4 regions of the Mixta calida genome follow, and region 4 is predicted to be linked to each of the others. Evidence: predicted binding sites of a transcription regulator. Region 4 holds the regulator's gene; each other region holds the start of a gene.
The links. The regulator CRP, encoded in region 4, controls carbon source genes, mostly activating them, when cyclic AMP is high. The targets are predictions, from matches to a motif close to ATGTGANNNNNNTCACAT.

Region 1 (7,232 bases), 720 kb from region 4:
CCTCGAAGCCGTTCGTCGGCGTGCTGAGCGCCGGTATTAACGCCGCCAGCCCGAATAAAGAGCTGGCGAAAGAATTTATTGAAAACTATCTGCTGACCGATGACGGGCTGGCGAAAGTGAACGCTGACAAACCGCTGGGCGCGGTGGCGCTGAAATCGTACCAGGAGAAGCTGGCGAAGGATGAGAAGATTGCCGCCACCATGGAGAACTCGCAGAAAGGCGAGATCATGCCGAATGTGCCGCAGATGGCCGCCTTCTGGTACGCCGAACGCAGCGCGGTGCTGAACGCGATTAACGGGCGTCAGAGCGTGGAAGCGGCGCTGAAAGATGCGGAAAGCCGCCTGACCAAGTAAGGAATTACTAACGCACCAGTCCTGGCCACAAGCGTCAATGCCGTTTGCTGGCCGGGTTTTCGTCCCGTTTCCGAAGGCGGATGGCCGATCCGCCCTCTCTTTTCATCTGTCGCAGAAGGATCCTAAAATGGCAAAATCCGCATTGTGGTGGCAGCGTGACGCCCTGAAGTGGCTGGTTCTTGCCCTCTGTGTGTTAATAACCGGCTATCTGGTGGTATTGATGTATGCGCAGGGCGAATACCTGTTCGCTATCGTCACGCTGATCCTGCTGAGCAGCGGCCTGATTGTCTTTTTCCGCCGCCGCGCTCAGGCGTGGCGCTATGTCTGGCCGGGGCTGGCCGGTATGGTGCTGTTTGTGCTGTTCCCGCTGGCCTGCACCATCGCTATCGCTTTCACCAACTACAGCAGCACTAACCAGCTTACCTTTGAGCGTGCGCGTCAGGTACTGCTGGACCGCCAGTTCCAGGCCGGCGAAGGCTACGCGTTTTCACTCTGGTCGACGGCGGATAATCAGTGGCGCCTGCTGCTGAACGGCGCGGATAACCAGCAGTTTATCTCGCCGCCCTTCTCCCTCGCAGCCAAAGGTGAGCAAACACTTACTCTTACTGAAACGCAGCAGCAGCCTGGCGGCGAGCGCGCCATGCTGCGCGTGATTACGCAAAATCGTCAGGCGCTTTCTCAACTGAAGGCGCGTCTGCCGGACGGCTCGCAGCTGAAGATGAGTTCGCTGCGCCAGTTCTCAGGCACTCAGCCGCGCTATCAGCTCGGCGAAGGCGATATTCTGACAGATAAGCAAACAGGCGAGGTTTGGTACCCTAACGACGAGACCGGCTTCTGGCAGATGAAGGACGCCAACCAGCAGTGGAGCAGCGAAAAGCTGAGTCCCGGCTATACGGTGGCCGTCGGCTGGAAAAACTTCCTGCGCGTGCTGACCGACCAGGGTATTCAGCAACCGTTTGTCGCGATTTTTATCTGGACGGTAGTATTCGCCGCGCTGACGGTGTTGCTGACCGTGGCGGTCGGCATGGTGCTGGCCTGCCTGATGCAGTGGGAGGCGCTGAAAGGCCGCGCGGTCTATCGGCTGCTGCTGATCCTGCCCTACGCCGTGCCCGCGTTTATCTCGATTCTGATCTTCAAAGGGCTGTTTAACCAAAGCTTCGGCGAAATCAACATCATGCTGGATAGCCTGTTCGGCATTAAGCCCGCCTGGTTCAGCGATCCGGTGATGGCGCGCACCATGCTGGTTATCGTCAATACCTGGCTTGGCTATCCCTACATGATGATTTTGTGCATGGGGCTGTTAAAGGCGATTCCAGACGATCTTTATGAAGCTTCGGCGCTGGACGGCGCGACGCCGCTACAAAATTTCTTCCGCATTACTCTGCCGCTGTTAATTAAGCCGCTAACGCCGCTGATGATCGCCAGCTTCGCGTTTAACTTCAACAACTTCGTGCTGATCCTGCTGTTGACCGACGGCGGACCAGACCGGCTGGGCACCACTACGCCGGCGGGCTATACCGATTTGCTGGTGAGCTATACCTGGCGCATCGCCTTTGAAGGCGGCGGTGGACAAGATTTCGGCCTGGCGGCCGCCATCGCCACGCTGATCTTCCTGCTGGTCGGCGCGCTGGCGCTGTTTAACCTGCGTTTCACCCGCATTAAAACTGAGTAAGGAGCGACCTATGGCGATGGTAAAACCGAAATCACAAAAGCTGCGCCTGGCGCTGACGCATCTGCTGCTGCTCGGCTTCCTGGTGATGATCATGTATCCGCTGCTGATGGTATTCGCTATCTCGCTGCGTCCCGGCAACTATGCGATCGGCAGCCTGCTGCCGGAGCATATCTCCTGGGACCACTGGAAGCTGGCGCTCGGCTTCTCCGTTACTCATGAAAACGGCAGCGTCACCCCGCCGCCGTTCCCGGTGCTGCTGTGGCTGTGGAACTCGGTAAAAGTGGCGGCGATCACCGCCGTTGGGATTGTTGCGCTTTCAACGACCTGTGCCTATGCTTTTGCCCGTATGCGTTTTCGCGGCAAGGCGACGCTGTTGAAAGGAATGCTTATCTTTCAGATGTTTCCAGCTGTGCTCTCGCTGGTGGCGCTTTATGCTCTGTTCGATCGTTTAGGGCAGTACATTCCTTTTATCGGCCTGAATACCCATGCCGGATTGATCTTCGCCTATCTGGGCGGCATCGCGCTGCATGTCTGGACGATTAAAGGCTATTTCGAAACCATTGACGGTTCGCTGGAAGAAGCAGCGGCGCTGGACGGCGCGACGCCATGGCAGGCTTTCCGCCTGATTCTGTTGCCGCTCTCCGTACCGATTCTCGCCGTGGTGTTTATTTTGTCCTTTATCGCTGCCGTAACGGAAGTGCCCGTCGCTTCGCTACTGCTGCGCGACGTCAACAGCTATACGCTGGCGGTAGGGATGCAACAGTATTTGAATCCGCAGAACTATCTGTGGGGCGATTTTGCCGCCGCGGCGGTGCTGTCGGCGCTGCCGATTACGCTGGTGTTCCTGCTGGCGCAGCGCTGGCTGGTCAGCGGGCTGACCGCGGGGAGTGTGAAGGGTTAATTAACGCTTTTGTTGCCATTGTTGCCTTTGTTGTTATTGCCACTGCTAAGTTGTTCCCTGTGTTTATACACAAAGCCTTTCAGGTTGCATCAAGGCGGCGAGTGAATCCCGGTCGCTTACGAAAGTAAGTCACCGGGGTAAGCGAGCTTAGCCAACAAAGAGGCGTCCTGAAGGATAACGTGTATATTTAGGCGGCCATCAGGCCGCCTTTTTTATTCCCGCTTCAGCCGGTTGCTGTTAGCCAGCCATAGCGTCACCACCAGTATCAGAATGGCGGCGGAATAACAGAGCGTGTCGAACGGGTTTTTATGATCGACGACAATCAGACGAATAATCGCCGTAATGCCGATATAGACGAAATAGCGCAGCGGAAAATGGTATCCCGACTGGAAATACTTCACGATCAGCGCAATAAATTCAAAATAGAGAAACCAGATGACGATGCCTTCCACCAGCAAATAAGCCGAGGCCGCCTCGCCGGTATTCAGTAATACGTTCGCCAGATGTATTGTCTCTTTCCCCAGAAAGACGATCAAAATAACCGCCAGAATGAGCAGACCCACGTTCAATACCCATTGCAGAACAGCGGCAATTAACTTTCCACTAATCATTGTTGTGACCTTTTAGCGCTGCCTGCACACAGGCAGGCCGTACGGACATCATGACAGAATGTGACAAAGATCACAGTATAGACGCAATAAAAAAACATCCTGCACAGAAAGCGGCTTGATTTCGTCTCAGAGGAACGTACTAAAAGCGCTAACAAGAAGGTTCCAGCTGGCCTGCCAGATGTAGATTCCCAGACTAACAGGCAGAGCCAAAACCGGTTACTGACGACATCCACAGGATGTTTTTTCAGGCAGGAATAAAAAAGGGCGCCGCATGGGCGCCCGGTCAATAAATCGCAGCCTCTCTTAACGCCAGGCTTTATAACGGTTGATCAGTCCATTGGTGGAGCTGTCGTGGCTGTTGACGTCGCCTGCGCCTTGCAGTTCCGGCAGGATGCGGTTCGCCAGCTGTTTGCCCAGCTCAACGCCCCACTGATCGAAAGTAAAGATGTTGAGAATAATGCCCTGCGTGAAAATCTTGTGCTCATAGAGCGCAATCAGCGCGCCCAGGCTGTATGGCGTGATTTCGCGCAGCAGAATGGAGTTGGTCGGACGGTTACCCTCAAACACCTTGAACGGCACGATATGCTCGACCGATTTCGCGTCTTTACCCGCGTCAGTGAACTCTTTCTCTACCACGTCGCGTGATTTACCAAAGGCCAGCGCCTCGGTCTGCGCGAAGAAGTTTGAAAGCAGTTTTTCGTGGTGATCGCCCAGCGGGTTGTGGGTAATGGCCGGCGCGATAAAATCGCACGGGATCAGCTTAGTGCCCTGATGGATCAGCTGATAGAACGCATGCTGGCCGTTGGTGCCCGGTTCGCCCCAGATGATCGGGCCAGTCTGGTAAGTGACCGGGTTGCCGTCACGATCCACATACTTGCCGTTGGACTCCATATTGCCCTGCTGGAAGTAAGCGGCGAAACGGTGCATATACTGATCGTACGGCAGAATCGCTTCGGTTTCCGCGCCAAAGAAGTTGTTGTACCAGATGCCGATCAACGCCAGCAGCACCGGCAGGTTCTTCTCAGCCGGCGTTTCGGCGAAATGCTTGTCCATCGCGTGCGCGCCGCTCAGCAGCTGCTCGAAGTTGTCAAAGCCGATGGAAAGGATAATAGAGAGACCGATCGCCGACCACAGCGAGTAACGACCACCAACCCAATCCCAGAATTCAAACATATTGGCGGTATCGATGCCGAACTTCGCCACTTCTTTGGCATTGGTGGAAAGCGCGGCGAAGTGCTTCGCAACGTGCTGCTCGTCGCCCGCCGTTTTCAGGAACCAGTCACGCGCGCTGTGGGCGTTGGTCATGGTTTCCTGCGTGGTGAAGGTCTTAGAGGCGACCAGGAACAGCGTGGTTTCCGGGTTCACTTTTTTCAGCGTTTCGGCGATATGGGTACCGTCGACGTTGGAAACAAAGTGCATGTTCAGGTGGTTTTTATACGGACGCAGCGCCTCGGTGACCATGTAAGGACCCAGGTCGGAGCCGCCGATGCCGATATTGACCACGTCGGTGATTGCTTTACCGGTATAGCCTTTCCAGTCGCCGCCGATAATGCGTTCGGAGAAGGATTTCATCTTTTCCAGCACCGCGTTGACTTCCGGCATCACATCTTTGCCGTCCACCAGAATCGGCGTGTTGCTGCGGTTGCGCAGCGCAACGTGCAGCACCGCGCGATCTTCCGTGCGGTTGATTTTCTCGCCGGAGAACATCGACTTGATGGCGCCCGCCAGGTCGGTCTCTTTCGCCAGCGCCTGCAGTTTATCCAGGGTTTCAGAAGTGATACGGTTTTTTGAGAAATCCACCAGCATCTGGTCGTCAAAGGTGGCGGAGAATTTCGCAAAACGATCGCTGTCCTGAGCAAACAGCTCTGCAATGCGCACTTCTTTCATCTGTTCGTAATGCTGCTGCAGGGCCTGCCAGGCAGCGGTTTGCGTCGGATTGATATTTTTCATGGCAACACTCTTATGTTTTAACAACCGTAATTCTGACCGGACGTCATCTTACCTGTTGACCGTGACTCACTTTCCTTTTCCTGCAACAGGTTACGACTATTGTAGGGCGTACTGATTTCCTCACCCTTTGCCCGGGACTCATTATAATTCAGGCTGCGGCGATGATGGCCGCCAGGTATTTCAGTATGACGATTCTTACCGTTGAAAGGAAAAATTTTTATGCCGCTCTCTGCTCCACTCTTACTGGTGATCATCGGCTTCAGTTCACTGATGGCCCAATGGATCGCCTGGTTACTGCGGCTACCGGCAATTTTGCCGCTGTTGGTTTTCGGAATCGTACTGGGTCCGATGACGCACGTTTTGGTTCCCGACGCGCTGTTTGGCGACCTGCTGTTTCCGCTGGTATCGCTCTCAGTGGCGATCATTCTGTTTGAAGGCGCTCTGACGCTGCGCATCGATGAAATTCGCGGCCTCGGCGGCGTGGTGCGCAACCTCGTCACCGTCGGCATGCTGATCACCTTTGTCGTGATTAGCCTCGCCTGCTGGCTGCTGCTGCGCTTCCCGCCGGAGCTGGCGGCGCTGGTCGGCGCGGTCACGGTGGTGACCGGCCCGACGGTAATCGCGCCGTTGATGCGGGTGGTGCGGCCTAACGCGGCGATCAACCAGGTGCTGCGCTGGGAAGGTATCGTCATCGATCCCGTGGGCGCTATTTTTACCCTGCTGGTGTTTGAATTCATTGTGCTGCGTCAGCATGCTGAATCTTTATCGCATCTGTTCTGGACGCTGGGCGTAACGACGGCGGTCGGCCTGGGTCTCGGCGCGCTGGCGGGTTGGCTGCTGGGCGTCGCGCTGAAGCGCGTCTGGCTGCCGGGCTATCTGCAGAACTTCGGCGTGCTGGCAATTGTGCTCACCACCTTCGGCGTCTCCAACGCGCTGGCTGACGAGTCGGGCCTGCTGACGGTAACCGTGATGGGCATCTGGCTGGCTAATATGCGCGACGTCGATCTGCGCGACATCATCGCGTTTAAAGAAGAACTGTCGGCGCTGCTGATCTCCGGCCTGTTTATTATTCTCGCCGCGCGGCTGGATATTCATGCTCTGCTGGCGCTGGGCTGGCCGCTGGTCGCGGTGTTGCTGGCCGTACAGTTTATCGCACGGCCGCTCTGTATCGCTTTCTCCACCTGGGGTTCGACGCTGCGCTGGCGCGATCGCCTGCTGCTGAGCTGGATTGCGCCGCGCGGCATCGTGGCGGCGGCGGTGAGTTCGCTGTTCGCCCTGACGCTGGCGCGCAGCGGCTATCCGCAGGCCGATCGGCTGGTGACCGTGGTCTTCGCCATCATTATCGGCACCGTGGTATTGCAAAGCCTGACCAGCGCGCCGCTGGCTCGCTGGCTGCGGGTACAGCAGCAGCGTCCGCGCGGCGTGCTGATTATCGGCGCTAACAGCGTGGCACGCGCGCTGGCGCTGGCATTGCAGCGGCTCGATATACCGGTGATGCTGACCGACAGCAGCTGGGAGTATTACCGTCAGGCGCGCATGGAGGGCATTCCCGCCTGGTATGGCAACGCCTGGTCTGAACATGCGGAGAACTACCTCGATCTCAGCGATATCGCGCAGGTGTTGGCGCTGTCGCCGAACCGTCATCAAAACGCGCTGGCGGTTTATCATTTCAGCCATATTTTCGGCGCCGACAAGGTGGCGTCGGTGCGGTCCGGCTCATCGCTGCGCGAGCGCCGCGATATAGA
Region 2 (7,232 bases), 640 kb from region 4:
CTGCCAGTCACCCAGCACATCTACCTGTTGTTCGCTGAACACCAGCGTAATCGGCTGCGCCAGCTCCTCTAGCCGCAGCTGCAACACGCGGCCATTCAGACGCTGTCGGGCCGCTTTCAGGCCTCGGTCGCGATAAAGAACTCGATTCAGTGCGGTCTCCAGACCGGCGGTTAACAGCGGGGTTAACGTCATTCGCTTTCCTGCTTAAAACTTGAACCCGCGGTGCAGAGCGACAATTCCGCCCGTCAGGTTGTGGTACGAGGTGTTTTCGAAACCGGCATCCATCATCATCGATTTCAGGGTTTCCTGATCGGGATGCATACGGATCGATTCCGCCAGATAACGGTAGCTTTCGGCGTCTTTCGCCACCAGCTCGCCGATACGCGGCAGCACATGGAATGAATAAGCGTCGTACACTTTGCTCAGAGGTTCCAGTACCGGTTTAGAAAACTCCAGCACCAGAAGACGTCCGCCCGGCTTGAGAACACGAAACATGGAGGCCAGCGCCTTCTCTTTTTCCGTGACGTTGCGCAGGCCGAAAGAGATAGTGATACAGTCGAAATAGTTGTCCGGGAAAGGCAGAGCTTCGGCGTTCGCCTGCACATAGCTGACGTTGCCGATCACGCCGCTGTTGCGTAACTTTTCGCGGCCCATTTGCAACATAGAGCTGTTGATGTCTGCCAGCACCACCTGCCCGGTTTCGCCCACCAGACGCGAAAATTTCGCCGTCAGGTCGCCGGTGCCGCCAGCCAGATCCAACACGCGCTGACCACGACGCACGCCGCTGCAGTCGATGGTAAAACGTTTCCAGATACGATGGATTCCCATCGACATCAAATCGTTCATCAGGTCATATTTCGCGGCAACGGAGTGAAAGACGCCCGCTACCATGTCCGCCTTTTCGTCTTTTGCTACGGTGCGAAAGCCGAAGTGTGTCGTTTCCCTGGATTCATCTGCCATGTGCTTCACCTGCTCCACAATCAAATATCTTTGCAGTGTAACAGAGTCCCCGTAGTCAGGCACGTCAGCCTGGCGTTATTCATTGATGCGCCGAATGCTGTCATGCCAGGTTGCGGCGCCCTGCTCCGACGCGTTTTCCGCCGCGTCAGTGTCCTCGTCATCGTCATCCGGCAGCGCGCTTTCCGGCATCGCCTGCTCTACCAGCCGGGGATTGATGCCGCGCTTTATTTCCACGCCTAAATGACGAAAGCTTTCACTTTGGGCGATCAAGTTGCCGCGCCCTTCCGACAGCTTTTTCATCGCCTGCCGGTAACTCTCCTGCGCCCTGTCGAGATTCTGTCCCATGCTGGTCATATCATCGACAAACAGCCGCATCTTGTCATACAGCCGCGCGGCGCGATCGGCGATGCGCTGGGCGTTGCGGCTCTGGTGTTCATAACGCCAGAGATTATTGATGGTGCGCAGCGCCACCAGCAGCGTGGTGGGGCTGACCAGCATAATATTGTGCTTCAGCGCCTCGCTGATCAGCTCCGGCTGACGATCGATCGCCAGCAGAAACGCCGGCTCGACAGGGATAAACATCAGCACATAATCCAGCGATCGTAAACCGGGCAATTGTTGATAATCTTTACGGCTCAGCAGGCGGATATGGCCGCGAATGGCGGCGATATGCTCGTCAATTGCCTGGTCGCGCGTGACCTTATCTTCCGCGTTGAAGTAGCGTTCATAGGCTACCAGCGTCATCTTCGCATCAACGACCACGTCCTTGCCCTGCGGCAGACGCACAATCACATCCGGCTGCATGCGGCTTTGCGCGTCGACCTGAATATTTACCTGGGTTTCGTACTCATGCCCCTCACGCAGGCCGGACGCCTCCAGTACGCGGGTCAGCACCACCTCGCCCCAGTTGCCCTGGGTTTTATTGTCGCCTTTCAGCGCGCGGGTAAGGTTAATGGCTTCCTGCGCCATCTGCGCATTGAGCTGTTGCAGGTTGCGGATCTCATGCGCCAGCGTATGGCGCTCGCGTGCCTCCTGGCCAAAGCTCTCCTGCACCTGACGTCGGAAGCCATCGAGCTGCTCGCGCAGCGGCGCGATCAGGCCGTTCAAACTCTGCCGGTTCTGTTCATCGACACGACGGCCGCTCTGTTCAAAGATGCGATTGGCGAGGTTTTCAAACTGGGCGCTGAGACGCTGCTCGCTGTTGGTCAGCAGGCGCTGCTTCTCTTCGGCGGCAAGGCGGGTTTCTTCAAGACGGATAGTGACTTCGCGCAGCTCCGCTTCCTGAGCGCTGTTAACCTCCAGCTGATTGCGCAGTTCACGGCTCAACTGCTCGCATTCATTGCGCCAGTAGTCGAAGTGCTGGAGTTTTTCCTGGGCGGCGGTCAGCGAGCCATGCAGCTGACGCAGCTCTTTTTCGCGCTGTTGCAGCTGCTGCTGTTCCATCTGACACTGCTGTCGCAGCTGCGCTTCCTGCTGCTGCGCCTGAGCCAGCGCCTGTTCCAGCAGCCGTCGCTCTGTCTCCTGCGCGGCCTGCTGTTGCAGCGCGCGAAAATGCGCGAACAGCCAGCCGGCCAGCCCGCCGGCCAACGCAAAACTGACGCCGACGATCAGTTGATTATCCACCGCACCTTCTCCTTCCCGCTGCAAACAGAGCAAAGGTAGAGGCGCGCTGTATGAATGTCCACACAAAAAAATGGGCCGACGCGAAGCCAGCCCTGAGCGGTTACGCCAGCAGGCGGCGCGCCGCGTCGACCACGATGGCGATCGCGTTGCTTTCGGTCTGTTTCATGGTCGCGGCGTCCGGGATCTCTTTCTGCGTGCGGTTCACGATCACGCCTGCCACCATACCGGCGCGCAGTCCCTGACTGGCGCACATAGTCAGCAGCGTGGCGGACTCCATTTCATAGTTCAGCACGCCCATCTGCTGCCACTCTTTCATCGAGCCCTGGAAACGGCTGACGACGCGGCCTGAATAAGTATCGTAACGCTCTTGCCCCGGATAAAAGGTGTCGGAAGAAGCGGTCACGCCAATATGTGGTTCGGCACCGGCGGCTTTCGCCGCGTCCACCAGCGCGGTAGTGCAGGCGAAATCGGCGACGGCGGGAAACTCCATCGGCGCGAAATGCAGGCTGGCGCCGTCGAGACGGACCGCTGCGGTAGTCACCAGCACATCGCCAACCTTAATATCAGGCTGAATGGCGCCAGTGGTGCCGACGCGCAAAAAGGTGCGAATGCCCAGCTGCGCCAGTTCTTCCACCGCGATAGAGGTAGAGGGCCCGCCGATGCCGGTGGAGCAGACGATTACCGCTTTGCCGTCCAGCTCGGCGCGCCAGCTGGTGAATTCACGGTGCGAGGCGAGAGGCTGCGCATTATCCATCAGCGCGGCAATCTTTTTTACGCGCTCAGGATCGCCCGGCACGATAGCCAGCGTGGCGCCCTGCAGGTCCGCTTTGGTAAGTCCTAAATGAAACACATCTGACTGGGCCATATTTCCTCCTGAGAAAAATCAGTTAATCGCGCTACTTTACGGGATGCCCTGCGAAAAATATGTGAGATAAATCAACAGCAAAAATGAAAGTTACATTTTCATGAAAAAACAGTGTGACAAGAATCACATTAAAACGTTATGTATCACCTGTTTGCCACAACTTGCTGTGTGTCTTTATTCAGCAGAATGTTAAAGAGATGTGAGATATGCAGACCGGAGACCCTTGCTGATTTTGGCTATAGTTACCGGATTGCGCTACCAGCAGCACGGAGAGAACAATGAAAACCGAAGACAATCTGGCTCAGAAAGAGCGTAATCGCGGGTTCGCTCCTGCGGCGGCGCCCACGGCTTCCACGACCATCATCACCGATAACGACGCCATTCAGGGCGGCGATACCACCATTAACACCCAGGGCGAAAATATGCCCGCCTGGTTCGCGCGCCCGAAAGAAGCAAATGGCCCGCTGCCGGTTGTGCTGGTGGTACAGGAAATTTTTGGCGTTCACGAACATATCCGCGACATTTGTCGCCGCCTTGCCGCAGAAGGCTACCTGGCCGTGGCGCCGGAACTCTATTTCCGTCAGGGCGATCCCAGTGAATACAGCGATATCAAACAGCTGTTTGAGGAACTGGTCAGTAAAGTACCTGATGCACAGGTGCTGGCGGATCTCGATCACGTCGCCAACTGGGCGGCGCGACACGGCGGCGATATGCGCAATATGGCGATTACCGGCTTCTGCTGGGGTGGCCGCATCGTCTGGCTTTACGCAGCGCACAATCCTCAGCTGAAAGCGGGCGTCGCCTGGTATGGGCGTCTGGTCGGCGAAAAGACGATGAAGCAGTCGAAACACCCGGTTGATATCGCCGTCGATCTGAATGCGCCGGTGTTGGGTCTGTATGGCGCGAAAGATGAAGGCATCCCGCTGGAGAGCATCGAAACCATGCGCCAGGCGCTGAACGCGGCCAACGCCACGGCGGAGATCATTGTCTATCCCGAAGCGGGGCACGCCTTTAACGCCGATTACCGTCCCAGCTATCACGAAGCGTCGGCAAAAGATGGTTGGCAACGGATGCTGGCGTGGTTCCATCAGTATGGCGTGAAGCCGAATCGCTAATAAAAAGGGGCGCACAGCGCCCCTTCTCACCACAACAAAACATCCGTAGAAAAATTTATGCGTTTTCCTCACGCAGCTTGCGCGCCGCCTGCACCATGTTGGCCAGCGCCAGGCGGGTTTCAGTCCAGCCGCGCGTTTTCAGGCCGCAGTCCGGGTTGACCCACAGACGCTCAACCGGAATACGCTTCGCCGCTTTACGCAGCAGCGCCTCGATCCACTCGACGTCAGGCACGTTCGGCGAGTGAATGTCATACACGCCTGGGCCGATTTCGTTCGGATAATCGAACTCTTCAAACGACTCCAGCAGCTCCATATCAGAGCGTGAGGTTTCGATGGTAATCACATCGGCGTCCAGCGCGGCAATAGAATCCATGATGTCATTGAACTCGCAATAACACATATGGGTATGGATCTGCGTATCGTCCTGCGCCACGGCGGCGTTAAGACGGAAAGCGTCCACCGCCCAGTTGAGATAGGCCGCCCAGTCAGATTTGCGCAGCGGCAACCCTTCGCGCAGCGCCGGTTCGTCAATCTGAATAATACCGATGCCCGCCTGCTCCAGATCCGCCACCTCATCGCGCAGCGCCAGCGCGATCTGTTTGGCGATGGTTTCACGCGACACGTCCTCACGCGGGAACGACCAGCAAAGAATCGTCACCGGGCCGGTCAGCATACCTTTTACCGGTTTGTCGGTCAGCGATTGGGCATACTTCGCCCACTCAACGGTAATCGGCTCAGGACGGCTGACGTCGCCGATAATCACCGGCGGCTTCACGCAGCGCGAACCGTAGCTCTGCACCCAGCCGTTCTGGGTAAAGACAAAGCCGTCGAGATGCTCGCCAAAATACTCCACCATGTCGTTGCGCTCAGCTTCGCCATGCACCAGCACATCCAGCCCCAGACGCTCCTGTTCGACGATCGCTTGTTTGATATGCTCCGCAATGCCGGTGCGATAATGATTGCTGTCCAGACGACCCTGTTTGAAATCGAGGCGCAGGCCACGGATCTCCGTCGTTTGTGGGAAAGAGCCGATGGTGGTGGTTGGCCAGGCGGGCAGGTTAAAGCGTTGACGCTGCGCTTTGGCGCGTTCGGCGTAGCTGCTTTGACGCTCGCTGTCCTGCGCGCTGATGGCTGCCAGACGCTGCGCCACTGCGGCGTTATGCACGCGTGTCGAACTGCGGCGGGCGCGGATGGGCGCGCTCCAGGCTTCCAGCGAGGCGGCGTCGTTGTTATTCAGCGCCTTGCTCAGCAGCGCCAGCTCGCCACACTTCTGTAGGGCGAACGAGAACCAGCTTTTTACTTCGTCATCCAGACGGGTTTCTGTGTTGAGATCGATCGGGCTGTGCAGCAACGAGCAGGAGGAGCCGATCCAGAGCTGCTGACGCTGCGCCGCCAGCGGCTGCAAACGCGTAAACCAGCTGCTCAGGTCGGCGCGCCAGACGTTGCGGCCATTGATCACGCCCAGAGAAAGCAGCCAGGAAGACGGTAACTGCGCGTTCAGCGTCGCGGCGTCATCCTTGCCGTGAACCAAATCGACATGCAGGCCCTGCACCGGCAGTTCACGAATGGTTGCAATATTCTGACCGATGCTGTCGAAGTAGGTCGTCAGCAGCAGCTTGCTGTGGCCCTGCAACGCCTGATAAGCGGGCTTAAAGGCCTCCAGCCACGCCTGCGGCAGCTCCAGCACCAGCGCAGGCTCATCAATCTGCACCCATTCGATATCGCGCTTCGCCAGTTCCGCCAGCACCTGCTGGTAAACCGGCAAAATATCATTCAGCAGGCTCAGACGATCGAACTGTTCGCCCTTCACCTTGCCCAGCCACAGGTAGGTCACCGGGCCAAGCAGCACCGGCTTCACTTTGTGGCCCAGCGCCAGCGCTTCGTCCACTTCATCCAGCAGCTGCGTCCAGCTCAGACGGAACTGCTGCCCTTTCGTGAACTCCGGCACCATATAGTGATAGTTGGTATTGAACCATTTGGTCATTTCCGCTGCTGCCGCCGGTTCGCCGGTCGGCGCGCGACCGCGTCCGATGCGGAACAGCGTATCCAGATCGACGGCGCCATTTTTATTCTGATGACGTGCCGGCACGTTGCCCAGCAGCAGGCTGGTGGTCAGTACATGATCATACCAGGCGAAATCGCCCACCGGCACGATATCCACCCCAGCGTCTTTCTGCTGCTGCCAGTGGCGGGCGCGAAGTTCACGTCCAACCGCCAGCAGCTCTTCCTGGCTGCTGTTGCCAGCCCAATAGCTTTCCTGCGCTTTTTTCAGTTCGCGGCGCAGGCCGACGCGGGGAAAGCCGAGCGTATGATTCAGAATAGTCATGCTGTTTCTCCATCGAAATTCATTAATTTGGCGCGGACGGCGCGGTCAGTTTACGTACGGCCAGCGTTAAGCAACCGGGGCGAGCCGCAGTTCGCAGGTTGCGAACCCTGCCCAAACGTAAAATGACCCGCTGCCAAGATGTTTAGCCGTCCAGATGTTTACACCGCTATAATCTGCAGGTACTGTATATTCCTCAAGCGCAAATTGTTCATTGTCGATGTGAAGGACTCTCATGATCGAAATCAGGCACCTGCGAACGTTGCAGGCTCTCAGGCATACCGGCTCTCTGGCCGCAGCGGCGGCGCAGCTTCATCAAACTCAGTCGGCGTTATCTCATCAGTTC
Region 3 (7,232 bases), 1.1 Mb from region 4:
TTAAATATTCTTCTTTTTAAGAAGATCCTTTGCCGGCAAAAAATGGCGAAACGTGTTTGCCGTCACTCCTCAGGCGGAAGAGAACGGCAAAACTGCGGCTTCTCAGGCAGGCGTGCTGATGGCTGCCAGACGATCGAAGTAGTCAGGGAAGGTTTTGGCTGTGCATTTCGGATCGAGGATCGTGACGGCCGTATCCGACAACGCCACCAGTGAAAAACACATCGCCATACGGTGATCGTTATAGGTGCCTATCTCCGCGGAGCGAATGCATTCTGGCGGCGTAATGCGGATGAAATCATGCCCCTCTTCCACTTCTGCGCCTACCTTACGCAATTCTGTTGCCATCGCGGACAGACGATCGGTCTCTTTTACCCGCCAGTTATAGATATTGCGCAGCACCGTCGTGCCTTCCGCAAACAGCGCGGCGGTAGCGATAGTCATTGCCGCATCGGGGATATGATTCATATCCATATTCACCGCCTGCAGTCGATCGCGCGTACAAGCGATATAGTCGTCGCCCCACTCTATTTGCGCGCCCATTTTTTCCAATACGTCAGCGAAACGGATATCGCCTTGCACACTGTCGCGGCCGACGCCCGTTACGCGCACCGTCCCGCCTTTTATCGCCGCTGCGGCAAGAAAATAGGAGGCGGAAGAGGCGTCGCCTTCCACCAGATAGTCGCCTGGCGAAACATAGCTTTGCTGGCCGCGGATCGAAAAGCGTTGGTAGTTATGATTTTCTACCGATACGCCGAACCGCTGCATTAAATGCAATGTGATATCGATATAAGGTTTGGAGACGAGATCGCCTTTAATAACAATCTCGGTGTTCTGCGGCGCCAGCGGCGCAGCCATTAACAGCGCGGTTAAGAACTGGCTTGAGACGCTGCCGTCGACGCTGACCTCGCCGCCGGTGAAACCGCCGTGAATGCGTAGCGGCGGATAGTCGACCTGCTCAAGGTAATCGATACGCGCGCCGCCCTGACGCAGCGCATCGACTAAATGCCCAATCGGGCGCTCTTTCATGCGCGGCTCACCGGTGAGCACGATGTCGTTGTCCGCCAGACAGAGCGCGGCGGCCAGGGGACGCATTGCGGTGCCGGCATTGCCAAGAAAAAGCTCCAGCGCGCCCGCGGCCTTTAATGGGCCGCCGTTGCCGCTCACTTCACAAACGGTACGATCCGGCGAAAGCGTGTAGCCGATCCCCAACGCGCTAAGCGCATTAAGCATATGTTTAACGTCATCGCTGTCTAACAGGTTGGTCAGCCGCGTCGTTCCCTGAGCCAGCGCCGCCAGAAGCAAAGCACGGTTAGAAACGCTTTTCGAGCCGGGCAAATTAACCGTGCCGTCAACGCGAGCGATGGGTTGTAGGGTCAGGGATTCCTGCATGTGAAAACTTCTCTCCATAAAGCCAGAACAAGGGAACCTCGTATTGGAACGAGGTTCTCAGCAACACGTAAAACAGTCCGATCAGCCGTGACGACGTTCAAAGTCAGTCATAAAATCAGTCAACGCTTTAACACCCTCAAGCGGCATCGCATTATAGATAGAGGCACGCATCCCCCCGACAACGCGATGGCCTTTCAGCGCGTGCAGTCCGGCAGCAAACGACTCTTCCAGGAACAACGCGTCAAGGGAAGCGTCAGCCAGCTGGAAAGGCACATTCATGCGCGAACGGTTAGCGACAGCAACATCGTTGCGGTAAAAATCGCTGCGATCGATAGTGCCGTAAAGCAGATCCGCTTTAGCCTGATTAATTTTGTCGATTTCGCTAACGCCGCCGCGCTCTTTCAGCCATTTAAACACCAGACCAGACAGGTACCACGCAAAAGTAGGCGGGGTATTAAACATCGAATCGTTATCGGCCAGCGTTTTATAGTCCAGCACTGAAGGCAGCGCCTGTTGCGCCTTGCCCAACAAGTCTTCCCGCACAATAACCAGCGTCAGCCCTGCCGGGCCGACATTTTTTTGCGCACCGGCATAAATCACCCCGTAGCGGCTGACCTCGATAGGCCGAGAAAGGATGGTGGAGGAGAAGTCGGCGACCACGATTTTATCGCCGAAATCAGGCTGCTCGTCGATAGCCAGGCCGTCGATGGTCTCATTAGGGCAAAAATGGACGTAGGCGGCATCATCGCTGAGCGTCCATTCGCGCATCGGCAACAGGGCGCGTTTGCCGTCCTTCTGCACTTTCACGTCAATCACGTTCGGCGCGCAATATTTTTTCGCTTCCTGAATAGCGCTGTGCGCCCAGTATCCGCCATCGATATAGTCTGCCGTTTTCGCCGCGCCCAACAGATTCATCGGCACCGCTGCAAACTGCGCGCGCGCGCCGCCATGACAGAATAAAACTTTATAGTTATCGGGAATTTTCAGCAGATCGCGTAAATCTTTTTCTGCTTCCTCCGCAACCTGAATAAACTCCTTGCTACGATGGCTGATCTCCATCACTGAGGTGCCGAGTCCATTCCAATTGCAAAGCTCTTGCTCTGCACGACGAAGCACTTCTACCGGCAACATTGCCGGACCGGAGCTGAAATTATAAACCTGCGTCATTTCCCGTCACCACTGTCAGATCTGTTGATTATGAATAGGCTATCGGTTTTATCACTGCCATCAGCCTGCTGCAAACATTTCTCTGGGCGAGATCACATTTTGCTCTACCCTGTCGCAACAGCTTGTACGGTGAAAGCAAAGCGGTACGATATTTTGTGAGGTTTCACGCATCGGGGAATCATTGAAACAGAAAGAAAGCGAGAGTTTTGGCAGCATAGGGGCCAGGAAATCTTAGTCCTTCAATAGCGTCCTGAAGGGAAAATCCGTATCATTGCGCGCTTTACGCTCAACCAACCTATAGTAGGCAACATGACTCAAACCTTTATTCCAGGCAAAGATGCCGCTCTGGAAGATTCCATCGCTCGCTTTCAGCAAAAATTACAGGATCTGGGCTTTAATATTGAAGAAGCGTCCTGGCTGAACCCGGTGCCTAACGTCTGGTCGGTGCATATTCGCGACCGCGATTGCCCGCTTTGTTTTACTAACGGTAAAGGCGCCAGCAAGAAAGCTGCGTTAGCCTCTGCGTTGGGCGAATATTTTGAACGTCTCTCGACCAACTATTTTTTTGCGGACTTCTGGTTGGGCGAGTCGATTGCCAACGGCGATTTTGTCCACTATCCCAATGAAAAATGGTTTCCGTTGCCGGAGAATGACACTCTGCCAGAAGGCATTCTCGACCCTGGTCTGCGCGCGTTTTACGACCCGGAAAACGAGCTGAGCGCCAGCGGACTTATCGATCTGCAGTCCGGCAATGCGGCGCGCGGCATTTGCGCGCTGCCCTTTACGCGTCAGTCTGACCAACAGACCGTTTATATTCCGATGAATATTATCGGCAACCTGTACGTCTCTAACGGCATGTCCGCAGGCAATACCCCGAATGAAGCGCGCGTGCAGGGGCTTTCAGAAGTTTTCGAGCGCTACGTAAAAAATCGCATCATCGCTGAAGCTATCAGCCTGCCTGCGATTCCGCAGGACGTTCTGGCGCGTTATCCAGGCGTGGTGGAAGCCATTGTGCGCCTTGAAGCGGAAGGTTTCCCGATTTTCGCTTTTGACGCTTCGCTGGGCGGGAAATACCCTGTGATTTGCGTGGTTCTGTTTAACCCGGCAAACGGCACCTGTTTCGCTTCGTTTGGCGCGCATCCTGATTTCGGCGTGGCGCTGGAGCGCACCGTTACTGAGCTGCTGCAGGGCCGCGGCCTAAAAGATTTAGACGTCTTCACGCCGCCGACCTTTGACGATGAAGAAGTTGCCGAACATGCCAACCTGGAAACGCACTTCATTGACTCCAGCGGCGCCATTTCATGGGATCTGTTTAAAGAACAGGCGGATTATCCGTTTGTCGACTGGCGCTTCGATGGCAGCACAGAAGAAGAGTTCGCGACGCTGATGGACATCTTCAAGGCGGAAGGCAAAGAGGTTTATATCGCGGATTACGAGCATCTGGATGTCTACGCCTGCCGTATTATCGTGCCCGGCATGTCCGATATCTATCCGGCGGAAGATCTGCTGCTGGCGAATAACAATATGGGAGCCGATCTGCGCGAAACGCTGTTGGCGCTGCCAGACAGCCAGTGGGATAAAGAGGATTATCTGGCCCTGATTGAGCAGCTGGATGAAGAAGGCCACGATGACTTTACGCGCGTGCGCGAACTGCTGGGCCTGGCGACCGGTAAAGATAATGGTTGGTACACTTTGCGCATCGGCGAGCTGAAAGCGATGCTGGCTCTGGCGGGCGGCGATCTGGATCAGGCGCTGATCTGGACCGAATGGACGATGGAATTCAACAGCTCGGTCTTTACCACCGAGCGTGCGAATTACTATCGCTGCCTGCAGACGCTATTGCTGCTGACGCAGGAGGAGGAACGTGATCCGCAGCAATACTACTCTGCGTTTGTACGCATGTACGGCGCTGACGCGGTTGAAGCGGCCTCGGCAGCGTTAAGCGGCGAAGCGCCTTTCTACGGCTTGCAGCCGGTTGATAATGAATTACAGGCCTTCCCTGCGCATCAGGCTCTGCTGGCCGCTTATGAAAAGCTTCAGCGCGCTAAACGTAATTACTGGAAATAAGTAAAAACGTTATTAAATTCTTTAAGCCAGCTATTTTATGTTAGCTGGCTTACTTATTTGAACAGCAATCCTATTAACAATAATTACATTATTGCTTATTTTAATTTACATATTCTGCTTTTCTTCTTTTCTAAAGTTGTGCATTAAATGCTTTATTCAATTTTTACTATATAAATTAAAATATATTTTATCTAATTTAATCAATAAATTACATCAAAAACCCCTGTTTTTTATAGCCCTTAAAGCTTTAAGCCGCTCGCCCAATATGATCTATATCAATTTTCGCTAAATACTCCTTTGTTAGTATCTCTACGACAATTTTTTATGGGAGTACGTTAGTGTGAATACTGACAATCCTTTCAATCTATTATTGCCACCAGCCATGGCAAAAGTTGCCGAAGAGGCGGGTGTTTATAAAGCCACAAAACATCCATTAACCACATTTTTCCTGGCGATAAACGCTGGCGTATTTATCTCTATTGCTTTCGTTTTTTATATTACAGCAACCACCGGCACAGCGGATGTCCCCTATGGTTTAGCCAAACTGGTGGGCGGCCTCTGCTTCTCTTTAGGTCTGATTCTGGTGGTCGTCTGTGGCGCAGATCTGTTTACCTCAACCGTTCTGATCGTTGTCGCCAAAGCCAGTGGCCGCATCAGCTGGGGTCAGCTGGGAAAAAACTGGCTAAACGTTTATATCGGCAACCTGTTCGGCGCCCTGTTTTTTGTCGCGCTCATCTGGTTTTCCGGTGAATATCTTGCGGCTAATGGCGCATGGGGCATGAATGTCCTGCAAACCGCCGACCACAAAATGCATCACTCTTTTCTTGAGGCCGTTTGCCTGGGCACGCTGGCTAATTTAATGGTCTGTCTGGCTATCTGGATGAGCTACTCCGGCCGCAGCCTGACGGACAAAATGTTCGCCATGGTTTTACCGGTCTCGATGTTTGTCGCCTGCGGCTTTGAACACAGCATCGCCAATATGTTCATGATTCCGATGGGCATCGTCATACGCGACTTCGCTTCGCCTGAATTCTGGCAGGCAACCGGCGCAACGGCTGCTCAGTTTCCAAACCTGACGCTGAGCCACTTTATTATCGATAACCTGATTCCCGTTACTATCGGCAATATCATCGGCGGCGGTGTGCTGGTGGGATTAACGTACTGGGTTATTTATCTACGCGGCCATACCGCTCACTAGCCGCGCAACGCAATCTATTCGCGCCGGCTGGCCACGCGTTCGGCTGGCGCAAAAAAAGAACTTTTATCAGAAGGTAGGTATATCATGACCGAGCTCAATGAAAAACTGGCTGCTGCCTGGGAAGGTTTTAGCGCAGGCGAATGGCAGAAATCAGTTAACGTTCGCGATTTCATTCAGAAAAACTACACGCCTTATGAAGGTGACGAATCCTTCCTGGCTGGCGCTACCGACGCAACCACACAGCTGTGGAATAAAGTGTTGGAAGGTATCAAAATCGAAAACCGCACCCATGCGCCGGTTGATTTTGATACCGATGTTGCATCTACCATTACCTCTCACGATGCAGGCTACATCGACCAGAACCTGGAAAAAATCGTAGGCCTGCAGACCGATGCGCCGCTGAAACGCGCGCTGATTCCCTTTGGCGGCATCAAAATGGTGGAAGGTTCATGCAAAGCGTATAACCGCGAGCTTGATCCTCAGCTGAAAAAAATCTTCACCGAATACCGTAAAACCCATAACCAGGGCGTATTCGACGTCTATACCCCGGACATTCTGCGCTGCCGTAAATCAGGCGTGCTGACCGGTCTGCCTGATGCCTACGGCCGTGGCCGTATCATTGGCGACTACCGTCGCGTCGCGCTGTACGGCATCGATTATCTGATGCAGGATAAATTCGCTCAGTTCACTTCTTTGCAGAGCGATTTGGAAAATGGCGTTAACCTGGAAGCCACTATCCGTCTGCGTGAAGAGATCGCTGAACAGCATCGCGCGCTGGCGCAGCTGAAAGAGATGGCGGCGAAATATGGCTGCGACATCTCTCGCCCGGCAACCAACGCGCAAGAAGCAGTACAGTGGACCTACTTCGCTTATCTGGCGGCTGTGAAGTCTCAGAACGGCGCAGCGATGTCCTTTGGCCGCGTTTCTACCTTCCTTGATGTTTATATCGAACGCGATATGCAGGCAGGCAAACTGACTGAAGAGGAAGCACAGGAGCTGATCGACCACCTGGTAATGAAGCTGCGCATGGTGCGCTTCCTGCGTACGCCAGAGTATGATGAACTCTTCTCCGGCGACCCGATCTGGGCAACGGAATCCCTGGCAGGTATGGGCGTAGACGGCCGCACGCTGGTGACCAAAACCACCTTCCGCTTCCTGAACACCCTGTACACCATGGGCCCGTCACCGGAACCGAACATGACCATTCTGTGGTCAGAGCAGCTGCCGATTAACTTTAAGAAATATGCAGCGAAAGTCTCTATCGACACGTCATCCGTGCAGTATGAAAACGATGATTTGATGCGTCCGGACTTCGATAACGACGATTACGCTATCGCCTGCTGCGTCAGCCCGATGATCGTCGGTAAACAGATGCAGTTCTTCGGCGCGCGCGCCAACCTCGCCAAAACCC
Region 4 (7,232 bases):
ATCGGGCGCGAGGGCGCGTCGCCCATCTCCAACTTTTCATAAGCGGCGGTGGCGATTTTCCACGCCAGCCACAGCAGATAGAGGCTGCCGGCGATTTTCAGAAACAGGTGCAGAGAAGGATACAGCAGGATCAGACTGCCGACGCCGAAGGCGACCAGCAGCAGCATCAGCTGCATGCCGAGCATAATGCCGATCATTAGCGGCATGGAACGTAAAAAACCAAAATTGGCGCCAGCGGTGGTCAGTAACATATTATTCGGGCCTGGTGTAATCGCGGCGACCCAAAGAAAGCCCAACATCGATAAAAACAGACTCAGTTCCATGTAGCGGATATCCCTCATCCTGTAAAATTGCTAACCTGTCGAAGCTATCAGCGAGCCCGGTATCCTACAAGCCTTAGATGATGAAATTAAATCACGTACGTGAGTATTCCTTTATCCCAATGAAAGGGCTGCATAATCCCCATTTGCAGACGGTGTTGCCACGCTTGTTTCGCCGTCGCATTCACCTCAAGCCGCACTGGCAGCGTCTCGATCTGCCGGACGGGGATTTCCTCGATCTCGCCTGGAGCGAAGATCCATCGCAGGCGCGCCATAAGCCGCGCGTGGTGCTGTTTCACGGTCTGGAAGGCAACTTCAACAGCCCTTATGCGCACGGTCTGCTGCAGGCGTGGCGTCAGCGCGGCTGGCTGGGGGTAGTGATGCATTTTCGCGGCTGTAGCGGCGTGCCGAACCGCATGGGCCGCATCTACCACTCCGGCGAAACCGGCGACGCCAGCTACTTTTTACAGTGGCTGCGCGACACGTTCGGCGACGCGCCGACGGCGGCGGTCGGCGTCTCGCTGGGCGGCAATATGCTCGCCTGTCTGATGGGCGAACAGGGCGACGTCTGCCTGCTGGATGCGGGCGTGGTGGTCTCCGCGCCGCTGATGCTGGAGCCATGCAGCGCCAGGCTGGAGCAGGGTTTCTCCCGCGTCTACCAGCGCTACCTGCTGGGCCAGCTCAAGCTTAACGCGCGTCGCAAACTGCAGGCCTGGCCCGGCACGCTGCCGATAGACCTGCCGCAGCTGAACGCGCTAAAACGGCTGCGCGATTTTGATGACGCCATCACCGCGCGCGCCCACGGGTTTATCGACGCCGTTGATTACTACCGCCGCGCCAGCGCTATGCCGCTGTTGCCCAACGTGCGTAAACCGCTGCTCATTATTCATGCGAAAGACGATCCCTTTATGACTGACGAGGTGATCCCCGATCTGACGCAGTTACCTGCTAACATTGAATATCAACTGACAGAACATGGCGGCCACGTTGGTTTTGTCGCCGGTACGCTGCGCCATCCGCAAATGTGGCTGGAACAGCGCATTCCCCAATGGCTTTCACCTTATCTGGATAACTAAGCTGTGATGATTCCCTGGCAAGATCTGGCGCCGGAAACGCTGGATAATCTGATTGAAGCCTTCGTGCTGCGCGAAGGCACCGACTATGGCGAGCAGGAGCGTTCGCTGGCGGAGAAGGTAGAAGATGTTCGTCGCCAGATAAAAAGCGGCGAAGCGGTGCTGGTCTGGTCGGAACTGCATGAAACGGTGAACATTATGCCGCGCGGACAGTTCCGCGGCTAAGCATCGGCATCTCAGCGCTGTGCGCCGCATCACACTATTCGCTTTCTGCGCCGCGCGTGCGGTGATGACACTTCCGGGCTAAACGTGATAACAATGCTCATTGCCCGATTTAACCCAGAGAGTGTCTATGTCAGCCAGACATCCGATTATTGCGGTGACCGGCTCCAGCGGAGCGGGAACCACCACTACCAGCCTTGCCTTTCGCAAAATTTTTCAGCAGCTGAACCTGCACGCCGCGGAGCTGGAAGGCGACAGCTTTCACCGCTATACGCGGCCGGAAATGGATATGGCGATCCGTAAAGCGCGCGACTCAGGACGTCATATCAGCTACTTCGGCCCGGAAGCGAACGATTTCGGCCTGCTGGAGCAGACCTTCGTCGAATATGGCGAAAGCGGCCGCGGCCAGTCGCGTAAATATCTGCATACCTACGATGAAGCGGTGCCGTGGAACCAGGTGCCCGGTACCTTTACCCCCTGGCAGCCGCTGCCGGAGCCGACGGACATTCTGTTTTATGAGGGGCTGCACGGCGGCGTCGTGACCCAGCAGCACAACGTGGCGGAAAAGGTCGATCTGCTGGTCGGCGTCGTGCCGATCGTCAACCTCGAATGGATTCAGAAACTGGTGCGCGACACCAGCGAGCGTGGCCATTCGCGCGAGGCGGTGATGGATTCGGTGGTGCGTTCGATGGAGGATTACATCAACTACATCACACCGCAGTTCTCGCGCACCCATATCAACTTCCAGCGCGTACCGACGGTGGACACCTCTAATCCGTTTGCCGCGCGCGCCATTCCTTCGCTGGATGAAAGTTTTGTCGTGATTCATTTCCGCGGGCTGGAGGATATCGACTTCCCCTATCTGCTGGCGATGTTGCAAGGCTCGTTTATTTCGCACATCAATACGCTGGTGGTGCCGGGCGGCAAAATGGGGCTGGCGATGGAGCTGATTATGCTGCCGCTGGTGAAACGGCTGATCGAAGGGAAAGAGATCGTTTAACTGACCCTGTCAGGGCGTTTCGATTCGCTCATAGCTGTGGGTAATGGCGACGCTTTTGCCCAGCATCATCGCTACGGTGCAATACTTTTCGGCGGAGAGTGTGACAGCGCGCGCTACCGCCTTATCGCTCAGGCCGCTGCCGCTGACGATAAAATGCAGGTTGATATGGGTAAAAACGCGCGGCTCCTCCTCGGCGCGCTCCGAAGTCAATCTGACCTCGCAGTCGCTTACCGCGTGACGCCCCTTTTGCAAAATAGAGACAACATCGACGGCGCTGCAACCGCCGGCCGCCAGCAAAATCATCTCCATTGGACTTGGCGATTTATCGCCGGAATTGCCATCCATCAGAATCTGATGGCCAGAGGCGGACTCGCCCATAAAGGTCAGCCCTTCTACCCATTTTACGCGTGCCTGCATATTCACCGTTCTCCGGATAATTCAGCTCATTGCCAGCCTACGCTTTCAATGACTAAACGGCAATTGTCCGATTCACCTCAAGCTGAAGCGAGACAACAGGAGACAGTAAGATAAAGCTGTGCTACAAACAAAGCTGTAATATTTTCGTTCTAAGAAACGAATACGGGACTCTTTCACGCCTGGGCGCGCCAAATTTTCCCGAATAAATTTCCAGCAGGAAACGCCAGAAGATTTTAACGCCTGACAGGGAAAACTGCCCCCTGTATTTAGGGCACGATTACAACAGAGGATAACAGCGAATGGTTCTCGGCAAACCGCAAACAGACCCTACTCTCGAATGGTTCCTGTCACATTGCCATATTCATAAGTATCCATCGAAAAGCACATTGATTCACCAGGGTGAAAAGGCCGAAACGCTCTATTACATCGTAAAAGGTGCGGTCGCGGTGCTGATTAAGGATGAAGAAGGCAAAGAGATGATCCTCTCCTACCTCAACCAGGGTGATTTCATTGGCGAGCTTGGCCTGTTCGAAGAAGGCCAGGAGCGCAGCGCATGGGTGCGGGCGAAAACCGCCTGTGAAGTGGCTGAAATTTCTTATAAGAAGTTCCGTCAGTTGATTCAGGTGAACCCTGATATTCTGATGCGTCTCTCCGCTCAGATGGCACGTCGCCTGCAGGTTACGTCAGAGAAAGTGGGCAATTTAGCTTTCCTGGACGTTACGGGCCGCATCGCGCAGACGCTGCTCAACCTGGCAAAACAGCCTGACGCCATGACCCACCCCGACGGGATGCAGATCAAAATCACCCGTCAGGAAATCGGCCAGATCGTTGGCTGTTCGCGTGAAACGGTCGGTCGTATTTTGAAAATGCTGGAAGATCAAAACCTGATCTCCGCTCACGGTAAAACGATTGTCGTCTACGGCACACGTTAAGCTTATTTAAACGCACGGCGTGATGCCCCCGCATCACGCCGTGTTTATTTTTGTGATGTGGCGATGTGGCGATGTGGCGGAGAATTATCTACCATCCTGAAGTGAACTACGCACTGCGTCAGACGCTGGTGCTCTGTTTACCGGTGGCCGTCGGCTGGCTGCTGGGGGATTTGCAAAAAGGATTGCTGTTTTCGCTGGTGCCCGCCTGCTGCAACATCGCCGGTCTGGATACGCCGCATAAACGCTTCTTTAAGCGGCTGATCGTCGGCGGTTCGCTGTTCGCGCTCAGCAGCCTTCTCGTTCAGTGGCTCTCGCTGCAACAGGTGCCGCTGCCCGCCACGCTGTTCGTCATGGCGCTGCTGCTGGGAGTCACCGGTGAAATCGGCCCGCTGCACGCGCGTCTTTTGCCCGCCTCGCTGATCGCCGCGATTTTTACCCTCGGACTGGTAGGACGTATGCCCCTTTGGGCGCCGCCGCTGCTCTATATCGGCGGCACCTTCTGGTACGGCCTGTTCAACTGGTTCTGGTTCCGCCTGTGGAAAGAACAGCCGCTGCGTGAAAGCCTCAGCCTCCTTTATCGCGAGCTGGCCGACTACTGCGAAGCGAAATATACCCTGCTGACCCAGCTTTCCGACCCTGAAAAGGCGCTGCCGCCGCTGCTGGCGCGCCAGCAAAAAGCGGTCGATCTGATCAATACCTGTTATCAGCAGATGCATATGCTGGCGGCCAACCGCGACCATAGCCACCAGCGCCTGACGCGCGCCTTTCAGGTAGCGCTCGATTTGCAGGAGCATATCGCCGTCAGCCTGCATCAGCCGGAAGAGGTGCAGAAGCTGGTGGAGCGAAGCCATGCGGAAGCGGTAATCCGCTGGAATGCGCAGACCATCGCCGCGCGCCTGCGCGAGCTGGGGGACGACATGCTCTATCATCGCCTGCCGTCACGTTTCAGCATGGAAAAGCCGCTGCTGGGGCTGGAAAAAATCGCCCGGCAACATCCAGAAAATCCGGTCGGCCATTTCTGCTACTACCACTTCAGCCGTATTGCGCGCGTGTTGCGCACGCAGCGCCCGCTTTATCGTCGCGATTTAATGGCGGATCGCCAACGTCGACTGCCGCTGCTGGCGGCGCTGCGCAGCTATCTGTCGCTAAAATCAGCCGCGCTGCGCACCGCGGCGCGCTTTGCGGTGATGCTGGTGTTCGGCAGCGCCTTAGCGCTCGCCTTTAACGTGCCGAAACCGTGGTGGATTTTAATGACTATCATGTTCGTCAGTCAGAACGGCTACAGCGCCACGCGCGTGCGCATCCAGCACCGCGCCGCCGGTACGCTGGCCGGGCTGGCCATCGCCGCCGCCACCCTGCGCTTTTCGGTGCCGGAATCGGTCGTACTGCTGGTGATGTTGGCGATTACCCTAATCAGCTACCTGTTTATTCGCAAATATTACGGCTGGGCGACCATCGGCTTTACCGTCACCGCCGTTTACTCGTTGCAGCTGCTGGCGTTAAACGGCGCGCAGTTCCTGCTGCCGCGCCTGATGGATACGCTGATGGGCTGCTGCATCGCCTTCGGCGGCATGATCTGGCTGTGGCCGCAGTGGCAAAGCGGCCTGCTGCGCCAGAATGCTCACGATGCGCTGGAGGCCGATCAAGAGGCGCTGCGTATGCTGTTAGGCAACGAGCCGTCACCGCAGAAGCTCGCCTGGCAACGGGTCGCCGTCAATCAGGCGCACAATGCGCTGTTCAACTCGTTGAATCAGGCTATGCAGGAACCGGCGTTTAATACCCGCTACCTGAACGATATGAAACTTTGGGTGACCCACAGTCAGTTTATCGTCGAGCATATCAACGCCATGACCATTCTGGCGCGGGAACACACCATGCTGCCGCCGGATCTGGCGCAGCGCTATCTGCAATCCTGTGAGATTGCGCTCCAGCGCTGCCAGCAACGGCTGGAGTATGACGGACCGGGCCAGGAGAGCAATATTCTGGAAAGTCAGGGCGGCGAGCCGGAAGGCGCGGTGACGATTATGGAACGTCACGTGAAACGCATCCTTGAACACCTTTCAGTGATGCACACCATCTCCTCTCTCGCCTGGAGCCAGCGGCCGCGCCACGGCAAATGGCTGGCGCGTCGCCTGCGTAAAGGGTAAAAAAAGCGCCTCCGCAGAGGCGCTTACCTAACGTATAAGCTTCAGGGCGCGACCTTTAATCGACATGCGCAGACAAGGCGTTCTGCCGGGACGCAGGCTTTACGCCGGGCGCTTCCTTAACAAGGCCATTCAAGCGGCATTCAGCGCCTTTTCCGCCGCACGGGCGAAGCGCGCCATGCCATCGCCGATATCCGCCAGCGGGATCACCAGCGACGGGGCGAAGCGAATAACCTCGGTGCCTGCGGTCAACACCATTACGCCTTCTTCCGCCGCCGCATGCAGAATATCGCGCGCCTTGCCTTTATGCTGCGGCTTCAGCTGCGCGCCGATCAGCAGCCCTTTGCCGCGAATCTCGCTAAACAGATCCAGCTTCGCGTTGATCGCTTCCAGCGCCTCGATAAAGCGCTGACGACGTGCGGTTACGCCCTCCAGCACCTGTGGCGTGTTAATAATATCCAGCGCCGCTTCCGCCACTGCGCAGGCAAGCGGGTTGCCGCCGTAGGTGGTGCCATGAACGCCCGGCGCCATCGCCGAGGCGATTTTATCGGTGGTCAGCATGGCGCTGACCGGGAAGCCGCCGCCCAGCGCCTTCGCTGTAGTGAGGATGTCGGGCTGTATGCCGTAGTGCTGATAGGCGAACAGCTTGCCGCTGCGTCCCATGCCGCTCTGTACCTCATCCAACACCAGCAGCGCCTGATGCTCGTCGCACAGCTGACGCAGCCCCTGCATAAAGGCTGCGGTCGCGGGCGTTACGCCGCCTTCGCCCTGAATCGGCTCCACTACGATGGCGCAGGTATGATCGTCAATCACCGCCTTCACCGCCTCAAGATCGTTAAAGGGAACGTGAACGATATCGGCGGGTTTTGGACCAAAGCCGTCGGAATATTTAGGCTGGCCGCCGACGGAAACGGTAAACAGCGTGCGGCCATGGAAGGCATTATGGAAAGCGATAATCTTACTTTTGTAGGGGCTGTGGCGCGTCGCCGCATAGTAGCGCGCCAGCTTGAAGGCGGCCTCGTTCGCTTCGGCGCCGGAGTTAGCAAAGAATACACGTTCGGCGAAGGTAGCGGCGATCAGCTTGCTGGCAAGTCGCAGCGCTGGCTCGTTGGTAAACACGTTGC

Region 1: a site for CRP is predicted at 3,596-3,613, ahead of psiE (phosphate-starvation-inducible protein PsiE). Genes of this name have one in related genera too.
Region 2: a site for CRP is predicted at 3,560-3,577, ahead of udp (uridine phosphorylase). Genes of this name have one in related genera too.
Region 3: a site for CRP is predicted at 4,887-4,904, ahead of focA (formate transporter FocA). Genes of this name have one in related genera too.

The regions. Positions count from the first base shown of each region.
Region 1 covers NZ_CP026378.1:4,035,251-4,042,482, forward strand. The annotation lists gene malE (maltose/maltodextrin ABC transporter substrate-binding protein MalE) at 1-353, shown strand, start outside; gene malF (maltose ABC transporter permease MalF) at 481-2,025, shown strand; gene malG (maltose ABC transporter permease MalG) at 2,036-2,926, shown strand; gene psiE (phosphate-starvation-inducible protein PsiE) at 3,139-3,537, opposite strand; gene pgi (glucose-6-phosphate isomerase) at 3,841-5,487, opposite strand; gene C2E16_RS19225 (cation:proton antiporter) at 5,707-7,232, shown strand, end outside.
Region 2 covers NZ_CP026378.1:4,113,391-4,120,622, forward strand. The annotation lists gene ubiJ (ubiquinone biosynthesis protein UbiJ) at 1-192, opposite strand, end outside; gene ubiE (bifunctional demethylmenaquinone methyltransferase/2-methoxy-6-polyprenyl-1,4-benzoquinol methylase UbiE) at 205-960, opposite strand; gene rmuC (DNA recombination protein RmuC) at 1,036-2,583, opposite strand; gene udp (uridine phosphorylase) at 2,684-3,448, opposite strand; gene C2E16_RS19555 (dienelactone hydrolase family protein) at 3,727-4,563, shown strand; gene metE (5-methyltetrahydropteroyltriglutamate--homocysteine S-methyltransferase) at 4,619-6,889, opposite strand; gene metR (HTH-type transcriptional regulator MetR) at 7,122-7,232, shown strand, end outside.
Region 3 covers NZ_CP026378.1:1,592,430-1,599,661, reverse strand. The annotation lists gene aroA (3-phosphoshikimate 1-carboxyvinyltransferase) at 103-1,389, opposite strand; gene serC (3-phosphoserine/phosphohydroxythreonine transaminase) at 1,471-2,556, opposite strand; gene ycaO (30S ribosomal protein S12 methylthiotransferase accessory factor YcaO) at 2,866-4,623, shown strand; gene focA (formate transporter FocA) at 4,964-5,821, shown strand; gene pflB (formate C-acetyltransferase) at 5,906-7,232, shown strand, end outside.
Region 4 covers NZ_CP026378.1:445,716-452,947, reverse strand. The annotation lists gene C2E16_RS02005 (LysE family translocator) at 1-323, opposite strand, end outside; gene C2E16_RS02000 (hydrolase) at 404-1,396, shown strand; gene C2E16_RS01995 (YheU family protein) at 1,400-1,618, shown strand; gene C2E16_RS01990 (phosphoribulokinase) at 1,746-2,615, shown strand; gene C2E16_RS01985 (OsmC family protein) at 2,625-3,032, opposite strand; gene crp (cAMP-activated global transcriptional regulator CRP) at 3,332-3,964, shown strand; gene C2E16_RS01975 (YccS/YhfK family putative transporter) at 4,036-6,111, shown strand; gene argD (bifunctional acetylornithine/succinyldiaminopimelate transaminase) at 6,241-7,232, opposite strand, start outside.